Regions from separate parts of the Paenibacillus sp. FSL H7-0735 genome, predicted to be linked through region 2. Evidence: a T-box and tRNA genes for the amino acid it is inferred to sense, from the RefSeq annotation. Region 2 holds a T-box; the other holds one or more tRNA genes.
The links. A T-box is a leader RNA that pairs with one kind of tRNA and senses whether it is charged. The one in region 2 lies ahead of trpS (tryptophan--tRNA ligase), so its partner is inferred to be a tRNA-Trp.

Region 1 (8,226 bases), on a different contig from region 2:
TGGGGTAGATGATTGGGGTGAAGTCGTAACAAGGTAGCCGTATCGGAAGGTGCGGCTGGATCACCTCCTTTCTATGGAGAATCGTCTTCTGCAATGAAGACATTCAAATCGGAAGCTCAGCTTCCAAAACTCAGGTTTAGGCCTGTTACTCACTCGTTGCTCAGTTTTGAGAGTTTAAGCTCTCAAGTAAGACTTGATCCTTGAAAACTGGATACCGAAATGAATTTGCGTTTTAGAACATCTTTTAGCAACTTGTGCAAACAAGTAAATGTTATTAGTGAGATGATTCCAAAAGAGAATGTCATCGTATGATATTTTCCTGCGGAAAAATCAAGGTTAAGCTAATAAGAGCACACGGAGGATGCCTAGGCGCCAGGAGCCGACGAAGGACGTGGCGAACAACGAAACTGCCTCGGGGAGCTGTAAGCAAGCTTTGATCCGGGGGTGTCCGAATGGGGAAACCCAGCTGTGGTAATTCGCAGTTACTCATACCTGAATACATAGGGTGTGTAGAGGCAGACCAGGGGAACTGAAACATCTAAGTACCCTGAGGAAGAGAAAACAATAGTGATTCCGTCAGTAGCGGCGAGCGAACGCGGAACAGCCTAAACCTAAGAGCTTGCTCTTAGGGGTTGTGGGACGTCTCACATGGAGTTACAAAGGAATATGGTAGGTGAAGAGGTCTGGAAAGGCCCGCGATAGAGGTAAAAGCCCTGTAACCTAAACTGTATTCTCTCCGAGACGGATCCCGAGTAGTGCGGGGCACGTGAAACCCCGTATGAATCCAGCAGGACCATCTGCTAAGGCTAAATACTACCTGGCGACCGATAGTGAAACAGTACCGTGAGGGAAAGGTGAAAAGCACCCCGGAAGGGGAGTGAAATAGAACCTGAAACCGTGTGCTTACAAAAAGTCAGAGCCCGATCTATGGGTGATGGCGTGCCTTTTGTAGAATGAACCGGCGAGTTACGTTTAACATGCAAGGTTAAGCCGAGAAGGTGGAGCCGCAGCGAAAGCGAGTCTGAATAGGGCGAATGAGTATGTGGACGTAGACCCGAAACCGTGTGATCTACCCCTGTCCAGGGTGAAGGTGCGGTAACACGCACTGGAGGCCCGAACCCACGTACGTTGAAAAGTGCGGGGATGAGGTGGGGGTAGCGGAGAAATTCCAATCGAACTCGGAGATAGCTGGTTCTCCCCGAAATAGCTTTAGGGCTAGCCTCGGTATAAGAGTAGTGGAGGTAGAGCACTGATTGGGTGCGGGGTCCGCAAGGATTACCAAGCTCAGTCAAACTCCGAATGCCATATACTTATTGCCGGGAGTCAGACAGTGAGTGCTAAGATCCATTGTCAAAAGGGAAACAGCCCAGACCATCAGCTAAGGTCCCCAAGTGTGTGTTAAGTGGGAAAGGATGTGGAGTTGCACAGACAACCAGGATGTTGGCTTAGAAGCAGCCACCATTGAAAGAGTGCGTAATAGCTCACTGGTCGAGTGACTCTGCGCCGAAAATGTAACGGGGCTAAACACACCACCGAAGCTATGGCTAGATACGTATGTATCTGGGGTAGGGGAGCGTTGTGTAGGGGTTGAAGGTGTACTGAAAAGAGCGCTGGACACTACACAAGTGAGAATGCCGGTATGAGTAACGAAAAGATCAGTGAGAATCTGATCCGCCGAAAGCCCAAGGTTTCCTGAGGAAGGCTCGTCCGCTCAGGGTAAGTCGGGACCTAAGGCGAGGCCGAAAGGCGTAGTCGAAGGACAACAGTTTGAAATTACTGTACCACCGTAATCCGCTATGAGCGATGGGGTGACGCAGGAGGGTAGTGACGCGGACTGATGGATGTCCGTCTAAGCAGTGAGGCTGATGTGTAGGCAAATCCGCACATCGTTAAGGCTGGGCTGTGATGGGGAGCGAAAATTATAGTAGCGAAGGTCATGATCTCACACTGCCAAGAAAAGCCTCTAGCCAGGAGAAGGTGCCCGTACCGCAAACCGACACAGGTAGGCGAGAAGAGAATTCTAAGGCGCGCGGAAGAACTCTCGTTAAGGAACTCGGCAAAATGACCCCGTAACTTCGGGAGAAGGGGTGCCCCGGTAGTGTGAATAGCACGAGGGGGCCGCAGTGAAAAGGCCCAAGCGACTGTTTAGCAAAAACACAGGTCTGTGCGAAGCCGCAAGGCGAAGTATACGGGCTGACGCCTGCCCGGTGCTGGAAGGTTAAGGGGAGTGGTTAGGGGTAACCCGAAGCTATGAACCGAAGCCCCAGTAAACGGCGGCCGTAACTATAACGGTCCTAAGGTAGCGAAATTCCTTGTCAGGTAAATTCTGACCCGCACGAATGGCGTAACGACTTGGGCGCTGTCTCAACGAGAGATCCGGTGAAATTTTAATACCTGTGAAGATGCAGGTTACCCGCGACAAGACGGAAAGACCCCATGGAGCTTTACTGCAGCTTGATATTGAATTTGGGTACGATCTGTACAGGATAGGTGGGAGCCGTAGAAATCGGAGCGCAAGCTTCGGTGGAGGCGCCGTTGGGATACCACCCTGATCGTATCTAGGTTCTAACCTAGTACCCTAATCGGGTACGGGGACCGTGTCAGGCGGGCAGTTTGACTGGGGCGGTCGCCTCCTAAAGAGTAACGGAGGCGTTCCAAGGTTCCCTCAGAATGGTTGGAAATCATTCGCAGAGTGCAAAGGCATAAGGGAGCTTGACTGCGAGACCTACAAGTCGAGCAGGGACGAAAGTCGGACTTAGTGATCCGGTGGTACCGCATGGAAGGGCCATCGCTCAACGGATAAAAGCTACCCTGGGGATAACAGGCTTATCTCCCCCAAGAGTCCACATCGACGGGGAGGTTTGGCACCTCGATGTCGGCTCATCGCATCCTGGGGCTGAAGTAGGTCCCAAGGGTTGGGCTGTTCGCCCATTAAAGCGGTACGCGAGCTGGGTTCAGAACGTCGTGAGACAGTTCGGTCCCTATCTGTCGTGGGCGCAGGAAATTTGAGAGGAGCTGTCCTTAGTACGAGAGGACCGGGATGGACGTACCGCTGGTGCACCAGTTGTTCCGCCAGGAGCATGGCTGGGTAGCTACGTACGGACGGGATAAGCGCTGAAAGCATCTAAGCGTGAAGCCCCCCTCAAGATGAGATTTCCCAATTAGTAAGACCCCTTGAAGACGACGAGGTAGATAGGTTGGAGGTGGAAGTGCAGCAATGCATGGAGCTGACCAATACTAATCGGTCGAGGGCTTATCCTATACTTAGAATGCAGATTCGTTTCGGATTCAGTTTTCAGGCGATTAAGCCTGGTATGAATATTCCCTGATAGCTCAGTTGGTAGAGCACTCGACTGTTAATCGAGTTGTCACAGGTTCGAGTCCTGTTCGGGGAGCCATATGGAGAGGTGTCCGAGTTTGGCCGAAGGAGCACGATTGGAAATCGTGTAGGCGCCACAAGCGTCTCGAGGGTTCGAATCCCTCTCTCTCCGCCACAAATTTTTAATTAGTATGGCCCGTTGGTCAAGGGGTTAAGACACCTCCCTTTCACGGAGGTAACATGGGTTCGAATCCCATACGGGTCACCAAATTTTCACTTGATTTATCCTAGTGGACTTTGGTACAATAACAATTGTTGTTTATGGAGGCTTAGCTCAGCTGGGAGAGCATCTGCCTTACAAGCAGAGGGTCGGGGGTTCGATCCCCTCAGCCTCCACCATAACATATTTTACTGGCGCGGGGTGGAGCAGCCCGGTAGCTCGTCGGGCTCATAACCCGAAGGCCGCAGGTTCAAATCCTGCCCCCGCAACCAATTAACTTAAGCAATTATATCTTTTGGAACCGTGGTGTAGTTGGCCTAACATGCCTGCCTGTCACGCAGGAGATCGCGGGTTCGAATCCCGTCGGTTCCGCCATTTTCATCATGGCTCGGTAGCTCAGTCGGTAGAGCAGAGGACTGAAAATCCTCGTGTCGGCGGTTCGATTCCGTCCCGAGCCACCATTTATCATCACAAAAGAATGAGTGCCATGCCGGTGTAGCTCAATTGGTAGAGCAACTGACTTGTAATCAGTAGGTTGGGGGTTCAAGTCCTCTCGCCGGCACCATCCTTGGAGGATTAGCGAAGTGGCCAAACGCATCAGACTGTAAATCTGCTCACGTAAGTGTTCGGTGGTTCGAATCCATCATCCTCCACCAGTTTTTAGGGGCATAGTTTAAAGGTAGAACAACGGTCTCCAAAACCGTTGGTGTGGGTTCAATTCCTGCTGCCCCTGCCAAGTTCTTTCTAAAGTTTAATATGGCGGCCGTGGCGAAGGGGTTAACGCACCGGATTGTGGTTCCGGCATTCGTGGGTTCGAGACCCATCGGCCGCCCCATTTTCTTTAAAATGAATAATGGCAACAATATCAACTTAATATGGCGACTGTGGCGAAGGGGTTAACGCACCGGATTGTGGTTCCGGCATTCGTGGGTTCGAGACCCATCAGTCGCCCCATTTTACTTTAAAATGTTATTGGGGATTAGCCAAGCGGTAAGGCAACGGACTTTGACTCCGTCACTCATAGGTTCGAATCCTATATCCCCAGCCATTTTATGCGGACGTGGCTCAGCGGTAGAGCATCGCCTTGCCAAGGCGAGGGTCGCGGGTTCGATTCCCGTCGTCCGCTCCAAAATTTACATGGCGCCATAGCCAAGTGGTAAGGCAAAGCTCTGCAAAAGCTTTATCCCCAGTTCAAATCTGGGTGGCGCCTCCATTTAGTTCATATGTGCCGGCGTGGCGGAATGGCAGACGCGCTCGACTCAAAATCGAGTGGGAAACCGTGGAGGTTCGAGTCCTCTCGCCGGTATCTTAAAAAGGTTAGTAAGAATGCTTTTATAAGCAATCTTACTAACCTTTTTTCTTTATGTTCTTAGTTTTACAGGATTAAGCCGTTGAATAGAGGAGTTTCTCTATTTCAACGGCTTTTTTTAATCTGATTAGTGATTAACCTGATTGATTATTAATGCGGAATGCTCGCGGGGTATGACCTATTTCTCGTTTAAACATATTGCAGAATTGGGCATCGTTCACAAAACCTGCAGCAGCAGATACTTCAGAGATTTGCATCTGAGTATGACGTAATAGAGATTTTGCATAATCCAGGCGTTTTAACAGCAAATACCGCAGGGGTGAAGACCCGAACCGTTCTTTAAATAGATGGCGAAAACGATCGTAGCTATATCCGGACATTTCTGATAGTGTTTCGACGGACAATTTATGGCGATAATGCTCATTCATATAATTAAGGACATATTGTACTCGGTCTTCTGTTGGGGATTGATATCCAGAGGCACTAAGAAGCCTCATAAGATGGACGGTAATCTCGCTCATTTGTAGGTTTAGAAGCTCAGAGAATCCGTCTTGCTTGCGTGTAAACTCTGCTTTCATTCGCAGCAGGATTTGAAGAACGGTCTGATCTTTATCATCTTCATATACGCCGAGCAGATTACTCATATTAGGGTGTTCCGAGTGGAAGCCTACAAATAATACATTTGCATCCTCACGGTGGTGCTCGTCATGTTTATGATTGGGTGGCACAAGCGCGAAAGAAGAGGAGCGAAAATGGTAACTTCGGGGGCCAACATTGGTTGTCCCTACCCCCTGTAAATAATAGACTAGTTCGTAGCATTCATGCTGGTGTGGAGGGATATAAGTATTTAGCTCATGTGTGGCACTTACAATATATAGAACACGATCCATGATGATCCTCCAATACTTATGTTTTAGCCGAATCGTACAAAACTATGACCGAAATCATATAATTATTTTTAATAATATTTGTTATGATCGTATCAATAAATCCGAAAGTTCGCAACCTGACTGGCCATCTCGTTCGGAAATAAAGCGGATTATTAATAATAATGGTATTTTTATTGCTATTTTTGAGCCTAAACGTTAAATTTATTACTTTTAATGATACTTTATTTGGAAAAAAGAGAATTTCCATTTGAACCGTGAATTATACAATGGGTGAAGATGGGGATTCTGCCGGATTACTAACCAACTAAAATTAGGGGTGGAATAGAGTAATGAATAAAAAAGTTCTTTCTTTGTTGTTATTAATGGTGATGGTTCTGGTCACAGCATGTGGGAATAACACGTCCAATAACGGTTCTTCTGCGAATACTGGATCAAACGCTGCTGAGGGTGGAGAAACAGGTTCAGGGGATAAACTCAAGGTTGTATTGCTGATTCCGGGGACACTTGGGGATAAATCATTTTTTGATTCCGCTAATAACGGCTTGCAAAAGGTTAAGAATGAACTAGGTGCAGTAACAAAGGTTGTTGAAATGGGCGTTGATAAAACGAAATGGGAGCCTACATTTAACGATATCGCTTCCGAGGATTGGGATGTAATTATTTCTGGCGGTTCTGAAATTACAGAGATGTTTAATGCAACGGCAGAATTGTATCCAGACAAAAAATTCATTAATTATGATACCGACATCGATGAAGCACCAGATAACATGTACAACATGTCTTATGCGACAAATGAAGTATCTTTCTTGGCAGGTGCCGTAGCAGCATTAGCTACACAATCGGATATGCCGAATGCTACCCCTGAGAATGTGATTGGGTTTGTGGGCGGTATGGATATTCCGGGGATTAATGCTTTCTTGGTCGGCTACATTCAAGGTGCTCAGTACGTTGATCCTGATGTAAAAGTGGCTGTGTCGTACGCTGGTGATTTTGTTAACCCGGCAAAAGGTAAGGAGCTGTCTCTAATTCAATATAACTCCGGTGTGGATGTTATTTTTAACGTGGCTGGGGGTACAGGTCTTGGGATCTTTGACGCAGCTAAAGAGAAGAAAAAATATGCAATCGGTGTAGACTCCGATCAGGCAATGTTGATTAACGATACGGATAGTGAAAAAGCAAATCTAATCGTTACTTCATCTATTAAAAAGATTGATACGGCTATTCTAGGTGCAGTGAAGAGATTGCAAGAGGGAACGCTAGAAATGGGCAAACGTGATGTGTTGAGCTTTGTAGATGATGGTGTAGGTATTGCTGAGAATGATATTTATAAAAATGTATTCCCGGCTGATCTTCAGGCCAAGGTTGAAGAAGTGAAGCAAAAGCTGATCAATAAAGAAATTAAAGTGGATAATGCGATGGGGATGGAAACTGCAGAGGTAGAAGCTATTCGTAACGCAGTTAAGCCTTAAGCTTTAAATCTTAAGATCAGCTCTATAGAGATAAACCTACAGTTGGAGATTCTTCTAGTCAGGGGAATTCCAGCTGTATATTTTTGCAGACCTCCAAGTTGAAAGGCGTTGAGACCTATGTACAAAGCTCTGCTGGAAATGCGGGGAATTACCAAGGTATATCCCAATGGCGTCGTTGCAAATAAAGACGTGCATTTTTCTTTACGTGAGGGAGAAATACATGCGATTGCAGGTGAGAACGGTGCTGGTAAATCGACTTTAATGAAAATTATGTTCGGCATGGAAGAGCCAAGTGAAGGCGAGATCTATATCAAGGGTGAAAAAGTGAAGCTGCAATCCGCTCAGGACGCCATTGATAGAGGCATCGGCATGGTCCACCAGCATTTCATGTTGGTACCTTCGTTTACGGTGGCAGAGAATATGGTGCTGGGTATGGAGCCGCGCAGAGGAGTTGGCATTAATTATGCCGAGGCTGTGCGCATGACGGAAGAGACCGCAAGGAAATACAATCTGGCCGTGGATCCTAAAGCAAAAGTAGAGGATCTTACAGTTGGGATGAAGCAAAAGGTTGAGATTCTTAAGGCGCTGCTGCGTGGTGCGAAAATTCTGGTGCTTGATGAGCCGACTGCGGTGTTGACTCCACAGGAAACAGAGGAATTGTTCCGCGAGCTTAAGCAATTAAGGGAACAGGGTCATACGATAGTTTTTATTTCGCACAAATTAAAGGAAGTCAAAGCGATTTGCGACAGAATTACGATTATGCGCAGCGGCCGTAGTGAAGGTGTTTTTCAAACACAGGATGTGACAGAACAGGAAATCTCGCGACTAATGGTCGGCAGAGACGTCGTGCTGAAATATGACAAAGAGATTCTGGCTGTTAGTGAGCCAGTACTAACGGTGCAGGGACTCAGTGTGAATGATGCAGATGGCAAAGCATTATTGTCGGATATCAATTTTGCGGTACGTGGTGGGCAGATCGTTGGGATTGCTGGTGTAGAAGGCAACGGGCAGACACAGCT
Region 2 (8,226 bases):
CAACCCAAGTAAAGCTGGACATGATTCGGTTCAAGGAAGCATCAATGACCTGTGCGAAGCTTTCGAGCCATTTCCCTCGACCAAGACAGATCACAGAATCCTCTCCAGTCTTAAATTGTAAAGTAACTGCAGCTTCGTTGTTATTGAAAGAGATAGAGAAGGTGTCCAAGGCAAATTGGTTGTCATCGAGCTTATAGGTTAAGCCGTTTATTCGTTCTTCTTGTGATGAAGATGGCTGCAGTTGTGGCGGTTGGATAGATAAATACTTTAATTGTTCAACCAAGTGGGCAGAAGCAGCAGGCTCTAATGGCAAGGGTGCTTGCTCCATCGCGGGAAGCAGATGTTCCCACACAGCATTCAACATTCCTTGTATACTGTCTGATGCAGCAGTAGTAATAATTACGGCATCTTGCTCCGGAAGCACGACACAGAGTTGACCGAAGGCGCCATCTGCCCGGTAGGCACCGTGCTGGCATTGCCAGAACTGATACCCATATCCCATTGCCCAGTCATGATCGCCTTCGCCATTGGAAATATGTTTGGAAGTAGCCTCATTAATCCACTTTTCAGGCAGAACCCGTTGATTATTCCAGATTCCTTTTTGTAAGTATAGCTGGCCGAATTTAGCGATATCCTCGGTTGTAATGTTTAAGCCAAATCCCCCTGTGTTAATTCCGCGTGGACAAGACTCCCACGTTGCGCCGTGAATGCCCAGAGGAACGAAGAGGCGTGGTTCTAAATATTCTAGCAGTGTTTGGCTAGTAACCCGTTGAAGGATCGCGGCCAGCATGTAAGTAGCACCGGTATTATATAGGAAATGTGTACCTGGTTGTTTCTCGACCGGGACGGAGAAGAAAGCTTTCACCCAATTCCCGTCTGCACTTTTGCGAAGTGTGTCCATAGTATCCACGACATGCCCGGTACCCATCATCAATAGATGTCTGATTGTCATATTGGTTAGATTGTCTGTGATTGGATCAGGAGCATCTTCAGGGAAAAAGGATAGGACAGAATCATCAAGGGTGACGAGTTTCTCTGTAACAGCAAACCCGATTGCGGTTGAGGTGAAACTTTTGCTAAGTGAAAATAACATATGCGGAAGATCGGACCTGTAAGGGGCCCACCAGCCTTCAGAGACCACATAACCATGTCGAAGTAGCATAAAGCTGTGCAGGCCTAAATTTTGTTCCTCTACTGCACTAATAAAGCTGGATATTGCGGTTGATGAAATGCCCTGTTCTTCTGGAAGACTTCTAGATAACCGCAAGCTGCTTGTAGTTTCCATACGCTCATCTCCTAAATTTTGAGAATGCTCACCTCCTAATTCTATAATAATTTCCAATGTTAAAATACCCTTTAAAAAATAACTAGTTTAGCTTTCTACAGGGCTGTTGCGGGATACATCAGATTGGAGCCGTTTCTCTGGCCAAGAAATAACATGAGAAGTTTGACTTAGTTTCTCATATATTAACTGAGTTTCTTTTTTGAATATACTAATGACTAAATGAATAAAGAAAGCCAAGTCTATCAATAGAACAAACAGATGAATAAGCATATTCCATACGGAGGAAAGATGCCCTAGAAGCGCGGAATCAAGCAAAAGAGCGTGAGTCCCAAGCAGCAACCAATATAGCAGGCCATATCTGAGCATCAGAGCCCAGAAAAAAGCATGATTCCCGCTGCTCTTCACCCGAATCCGCACCATCCATTTCCCTAAGGTCCGTCCGCCCGTGAGAGCCGGAACAAGCATGAAGTAAATACCAGTTACAATCCAGAAGGCAGCTTTTATATCGAATCCGAAGAGTACCCCAAACCCGATGCTCCACACCATACTATCGATTAGAAAAGCTATTCCTCTGCGGGTATAGGAGACTCTTTTGGCAGAGCGGTCAATGTTTGTATCCAGTTGTTCTATACGTGGCAATAGCCCGGAGATCCAAATGGAAATTCGAAATCCAAAAATCCCTCCGATTGTGTTGGTAATGAGATCATCGACATCAAAAAGACGGTAAGGATGATCGAAGAAACCGTAAATCCCTGTAATCTGCGTGATCTCAAAGGACAGGGAAAAGGCAAAGGATAGTAGAATGCACACGACCCAGCGTGTACGAAAATAATAGCCCAGAAACATTCCAAACGGTACGGTCAATGCAACGTTAAAAATGACCTGTAAAAATGCAGGCTCACGCAGTAATGACCAGTAGGTCGAGATTTGATCAGGGATGATCGACGATCCATCCACAATATCCTGAATAAACTGAAGGGGTATGAATTGGACGATACTCCCAGAAGGTGCAGCATTGTGCCGGGAGGATGGAAAAGGAAGCAAGACAAGAAAATAAGCGTTCATCAGATAGAGCAGCAGCAGATATAGGATTAAAGCTCTGAGCTTATGTATATAGCCATGTCTGCGGTATTGTACGATAAGAAAAGGAAGTGTGAAGACCAGCGCTGCTATTGGAAACATCATGAACGCATACGAAATTGGAAATAAGTACGAATGAAACATAGGTCACCTGCCGTGGTATTGTTTTTATAAGAAATTTGACTCTACTTGGAAATAAGCTATCCCCGGCTCATTATAAGTTTTTATGATAGGGAACTCAACTAATTTATCGAACGTTTCCGGCATACATATGTCTATGAAGGAGCGTGAAGTGGATGGAGAAAAAGGTTCAGCAGTATTATCGGCTCAAGCAAAAGCAAAAAGATATTGAAAAAGAATTGGCCGAGCTTCGTCAGGATATTTTAAATTATTGTAGTGAGCAGGAAACCACCGAGACTGAAATTGGCAGCTATAAAGTGAAGCTGGTCGTGCAAAACCGCAAAGAATATGATGATGCAAAGTTATATGAGACCTTATCGGACCCTGAAGTGTGGCGTTTGCTCTCCAAATCAGATCCGGCAAAGGTGGCAAGCTTGACCAAGTTGAATGTAATTTCAGAGGATAAAATCATGCATACTTATACTTTGAAGACCGTAACACTGCTGCAGGTGGATAAAAAATAGTGATTCAAGTGAGCGGTTCCTTGTGGGAGCCGCTTTATTTGGCTGATAACTGTCCAGATTAAGGGAATATGTTACAGTATTAGGGTGGATGGGAGGTTGAATAGTGAAAAAAATAATCATCGGAGGCGTCATGGGCTTAACGATTTTACTTTTTTTCTTGTTTATCTTGCGGCATGATAATCAATCACTTGAGGTAAAACCGGATGTTATGTTCCCAACAGCGGAATACAGGGTGACTGATAGTAGTGCTCCAGGATTACCTATGCTTATAACTGCTGAAGGGGCGAATGTTATTAAGATACAGGTTACGTCCGGCAATTTATTGTTATGGAACCCCCCTGACTACAAGGTGCATAACAAAGGTCTTGAGCTGAAAATCAAATCTGGAGATCAAATTTATTGGAGTCCAATGGATGGAAATAATAAACAAATAGATGAGCCTCAGGATACCAAGATCATAGTGATTGCTTACCATAATGATAAGCAGATCGGAATGTCCAACGTAGAGATTCATAAGAATGATCTAGGTGTCTATACAGGGGAAATACCTGAAGTGAAGTAACTGAGAATCTAAATCGAATCGCAACTATCCTCGTTTTGCGTTAAAATAAGAAGTGAAGCTGACCGAGTGCTTATAGCAACCCTAGAGATGGAGGAAGAGAATTCATGAAAGATTTTGAAGTAATGCTGGAGAAATACGCGAACCTAGTTGTAAAAGTAGGAGTAAATGTACAGCCTGGACAAGTCCTTATGGTACATGCACCGATAGAAACCGCAGAACTTACTCGCTTGATTGTAGCGAAAGCCTATGAAGCGGGAGCTAAATATGTAATTGTTGACTGGGACGATGAAGCAACTACACGGATCCGTTATGAAAAAGCCCCAGAGGATTCTTTCGATTACTATCCACAGTGGCAGGCTGAGATGATGGAGAAATTCGCGGAAGAAAATGGTGCCATCTTACATATTAAAGTACCTGATCCGGAACTGTTTAATGGTATTGATTCTTCTAAGGTATCTAGAGCAGTCAAAGCAGCAGCTATTGCTCGCAAGAACTACTCCAAATATACTCGGAACAGCAAAATCAGCTGGTCTCTGGTCAAAGCGCCAACACGTGCTTGGGCGAACAAGGTTTTTGCCGATCTTCCTGAAGAAGAGCGGGTAGAGGCGATGTGGGAAGCTGTATTCCAGATGAATCGTGTGGGCAGCGATGATCCGGTAGCTGCTTGGAGAGAGCATATTGGTCAGTTGAAAGAAAGTCAGGATAGAATGAACGCTAAACGTTATAAAAGCCTGCATTACCGTGCTCCGGGAACGGATCTGCATGTAGAGCTTCCGGAAGGCCATTTATGGCGCGGGGGTGGCGGTGAGAATGATAAAGGTGTTTATTTTGTTGCTAATATGCCAACGGAAGAGATTTATTCCATGCCCCATCGTACTGGAGTGAATGGCACAGTTAGAAGCACGCTCCCTCTTAATTTGAATGGACGTTTAGTTGAAGGACTTTCATTCACTTTTGAAAAGGGGAAAGTCGTAGCTTATGAAGCTGAATCCGGACGTGAGCATTTAACCTCACTGCTGGCAACGGATGAAGGTGCATCTTATCTAGGAGAAGTAGCCTTAGTGCAGCATGATTCTCCAATCTCTCGCTTGAACCGCATTTTTTACAATACAGGGATTGATGAGAATGCCTCCTGCCATTTCGCGCTAGGAAGTGCTTATCCTGTAAATATTGAAGGCGGCACAAAGCTTACGAACGAAGAGCTTGTGGCTAGAGGAGCTAATGTCAGCTTAACTCATGTCGATTTTATGATCGGTTCGGCAGAGCTGGATATTGACGGAGAGCTGGCGGACGGCACGATTGAACCCGTATTCCGTAAGGGAAATTGGGTGTTGTAAGGAGAAGAAAAAAGCCGGATCTCTTCCAATGAGCTTCCGGCTTTTTTGAGTACCTATAAATATCATTTTTAGATTGAAAAATAGTTAAGACTCATAGCCTCACGTACTTCGGCCATTGTTTCCTGAGCAATGCTGCGGGCATGCTGTGTTCCAGAGATTAAGATTTCCTGCACAAGCTTGGGCTTAGTAGCATAATAGGAACGTCGCTCTCGCATCGGTTCTATAAGCTGATCTAGAGCTGTCGAAATCAACTGTTTGCAAGCAGAACAACCCATGGTACCCCGCTCACAGCCTTCACGAATTTCGGTTACCCCCGCTGAGCGAAAAGCACCATGATAAGCAAAAATAGGACAGATATCTGGATGTCCAGGATCATTTTTATGCACACGCGCAGGATCGGTTGTGGCTTTTCTTATCTTGAAGGTGATTTCTTCCTTAGTGGAGTCCAGCTCGATGGCATTGCCAAGGCTTTTACTCATTTTAGCGTTGCCATCCGTACCCACAAGTCTCGGCGTCTCACTGATCAGCGCTTTGGGTTCCACCAGTATCGGGCTGTACAGCTCGTTGAATCTGCGGACGATTTTACGGGTTAATTCCAGATGGGGGAGTTGGTCTTCTCCTACAGGAATGATCGTTGCTTTACAAAAAGTTATGTCAGCAGTCTGACTAACTGGATAACCTAGAAAACCGTAATACAATTCATCTAAGCTGGAATTTTTTGATTCGGCTTTAATCGTGGGATTATGCCGTAAAGAATTCACAGTAACAAACATAGAGAACAAGATGGTCAGCTCTGCGATTTCAGGGATCATCGATTGAATAAATATAGTTGTTTTCTCCGGATTTATACCCGCAGATAAATAGTCCAGTGTGATCTCATGCAGATGTTGACCCAGCAGCTGCGGACGATCAAAATGGGTCGTTAGGGCTTGAATATCCGCTAAAAACACAAAAGTTTCATATTGCTCCTGAAGGGCTACTCGGGTCTGCAAGCTGCCGGCGTAATGGCCAAGGTGAAGCTTTCCAGTCACTCGATCTCCAGTTAAGACACGTTCGTTCATCATATAAAAATTCCTCCTGTTATTTAGCATTTGGTTACACTCGAGTCGCCACCACCAGCCATCATCCATGGCCATCACCTCCTTTAAATGACAAAAAAACCTCATCCAATAAGGACGAAGTTGTCGTGGTACCACCTTAAATGATCGTGTCACCTTACGATTCTTGGCTTTCGATCTTCTCTTACCTGTACGGAGAGGTTGAATTAATTCTCGATACAGGTCCCTTGATAACGGCGGGAACCCCGGTTTTCCCTACTGCATCCATTAAAATAGTTCGGAAAAACAACTATAAAGGCCATTCGAGCATACGCTGGTCACCGGTTCGCACCTACCACCGGCTCTCTGAAGACCATGTTCGTCTGTCTACTTACCCTTTGTCATCGTTGTTCATGATATGTGAATTATTGTAATTCTGAACAGGGGTGTTGTCAATGAGTGGAAATCGTATGGTGATTGACAAGGTAACTAGGTTTATATGATCTAGCAAAGTATACCTTAAATGTATATAATCATCAGGAATTTAGTCCAATCTATCATTGCGGATTCACAATATACTACTCTATAACCTTGAAATGGAGTGATGATAAATGGCGACAATAATAAGTTATGGGTCACAGGCAAAAATCCCGTTAGATCCGTTTACTACAGCTATAACGGTTGCAGGGATTCCTGGAGCTGGAGCGGGTTTAGCCACAGCGCAAGTAAATATTAGTCCGGCTAATCCGGCTTCTTTCTCCAGTAGAGTCGAGTTAAATGGTAGTTTTAGTCTTACTGCACTTGCTAATAGCCAATTTCTTGTTATCATCCGACGAGCTGGAGTCGATATTTATAGATCCTTTTATCGTTTTACTACAATTACTGATATTCAATTAAGTGCTCAGTGGGTTGATGGTGCTTATATTGGAGTCCACAACTATGAATTGGTAATTCAGAATGATAGCAACTTGCCTATAAATCTATTTGGACCCATATCATTCACAGCAACTGCAATTGGAGGAGAGGGCGTAATTTAAGTTATGTTCCTGTGCGCCATTCAAGGGACGGGTGAATCAAAGCTTTGGACAGTTGAATCGATTTGATTCAGCTGTCCTTTTTTCATGAACGTATAATTGAAGTACAACTCTCGCAGCATAAATATCCAACCATACCCTTGATAGAGCGGTTTATTTATTTAAAATGTTATCCTCTAAAACAGCGTATTTATCGCCGAATTGCTTAATGATATGTTGTTCTCCCCAATTACATAATGCAGTCAAAATATCGCTTAAACTATCACCATATTCACTAAGCTCGTATTCTACTTTTGGTGGAACCTGATTATAAACAATTCGGTTGATGATTCCATCTGCCTCAAGCTCGCGTAGCTGCTGGGTTAACATTTTTTGAGTAATGCCGGGCATCAACTGTTTTAACTCGGAGGTGCGTTTTTTGCCATGAGTTAAATGACATAGAATTACGCATTTCCATTTCCCTCCGATGACCTCTAGTGTGGCTTCAACAGAAATATTGTATTTTTTCTTGACAGTTGTTGTTGGTGTTGTTGTCATGATAACCTCCATGGTATGGGTACTTTTTAGTGCCTATGGCACTTTTAAGTGCGTACTATTGATTATGTCCAATTTAACCTATCATAACATTTTTCGTTCAATTTTTATAGAATGCTATAATTTAGAGAGCTTTGGGCAAAAAAAGTTAAACGAAACAAAAACCGTTTCTATACCTCCCCCGTCTTAATCTATGAAAGGTTGAAGAGGGGAGGCTAAGGAAGGACATGACGATGACTAATGCAGAAATGAAAAAAGTAACGATTCTTGATACTCGGAGCGAGACGGATTTTTACGATTCGATATTGGTACATAGAGAACAACTGTACAGTATTGCTTATAGTTACTTGCGGAACCGAAACGATGCGCTGGAAGCGATGCAGGAAATGACTTGCCGGGCCTGGATTAAAAGAAAAACATTAAAGGACCCCAAAGCATTCAAATCATGGATTATTCGAATTCTAATTTATGTCTGTATAGATGAACAAAGACGAAGAAAACGTTCCATGCCGCTGGTAGATGAAAGAATAGGAGAACAGGTCACACATATTGGCCATCATCGGATGGAAATGTTGTGGGCACTTGAGCAGGTTAAGCCCAAGTATCGCCATGTGCTGCTGCTAAAATACTACAACGATATGACCTTGACTGAGATCGCTAACATTATGAATAAACCCGAGGGAACGGTTAAGACTTGGCAGCATAAAGGGCTC

Region 1: it encodes a tRNA-Trp, which carries the amino acid that the T-box ahead of trpS (tryptophan--tRNA ligase) is inferred to sense. The anticodon was not compared.

The regions. Positions count from the first base shown of each region.
Region 1 is NZ_JBBOZH010000002.1:711,184-719,409, reverse strand. It holds rRNA gene NSS82_RS30775 (16S ribosomal RNA) at 1-71, shown strand, start outside; rRNA gene NSS82_RS30770 (23S ribosomal RNA) at 335-3,261, shown strand; tRNA gene NSS82_RS30765 (tRNA-Asn) at 3,323-3,398, shown strand; tRNA gene NSS82_RS30760 (tRNA-Ser) at 3,402-3,494, shown strand; tRNA gene NSS82_RS30755 (tRNA-Glu) at 3,513-3,587, shown strand; tRNA gene NSS82_RS30750 (tRNA-Val) at 3,643-3,718, shown strand; tRNA gene NSS82_RS30745 (tRNA-Met) at 3,735-3,811, shown strand; tRNA gene NSS82_RS30740 (tRNA-Asp) at 3,837-3,914, shown strand; tRNA gene NSS82_RS30735 (tRNA-Phe) at 3,925-4,000, shown strand; tRNA gene NSS82_RS30730 (tRNA-Thr) at 4,029-4,104, shown strand; tRNA gene NSS82_RS30725 (tRNA-Tyr) at 4,110-4,195, shown strand; tRNA gene NSS82_RS30720 (tRNA-Trp) at 4,202-4,275, shown strand; tRNA gene NSS82_RS30715 (tRNA-His) at 4,299-4,374, shown strand; tRNA gene NSS82_RS30710 (tRNA-His) at 4,418-4,493, shown strand; tRNA gene NSS82_RS30705 (tRNA-Gln) at 4,513-4,587, shown strand; tRNA gene NSS82_RS30700 (tRNA-Gly) at 4,594-4,668, shown strand; tRNA gene NSS82_RS30695 (tRNA-Cys) at 4,679-4,752, shown strand; tRNA gene NSS82_RS30690 (tRNA-Leu) at 4,767-4,845, shown strand; gene NSS82_RS30685 (AraC family transcriptional regulator) at 4,983-5,738, opposite strand; gene NSS82_RS30680 (BMP family ABC transporter substrate-binding protein) at 6,068-7,207, shown strand; gene NSS82_RS30675 (ABC transporter ATP-binding protein) at 7,325-8,226, shown strand, end outside.
Region 2 is NZ_JBBOZH010000001.1:3,221,701-3,229,926, forward strand. It holds gene NSS82_RS14550 (serine hydrolase domain-containing protein) at 1-1,285, opposite strand, end outside; gene NSS82_RS14555 (VanZ family protein) at 1,373-2,470, opposite strand; gene NSS82_RS14560 (hypothetical protein) at 2,662-3,009, shown strand; gene NSS82_RS14565 (hypothetical protein) at 3,113-3,571, shown strand; gene NSS82_RS14570 (aminopeptidase) at 3,676-4,908, shown strand; gene trpS (tryptophan--tRNA ligase) at 4,977-5,972, opposite strand; T-box leader at 6,077-6,359, opposite strand; gene NSS82_RS14580 (hypothetical protein) at 6,557-6,982, shown strand; gene NSS82_RS14585 (winged helix-turn-helix transcriptional regulator) at 7,133-7,516, opposite strand; gene NSS82_RS14590 (sigma-70 family RNA polymerase sigma factor) at 7,741-8,226, shown strand, end outside.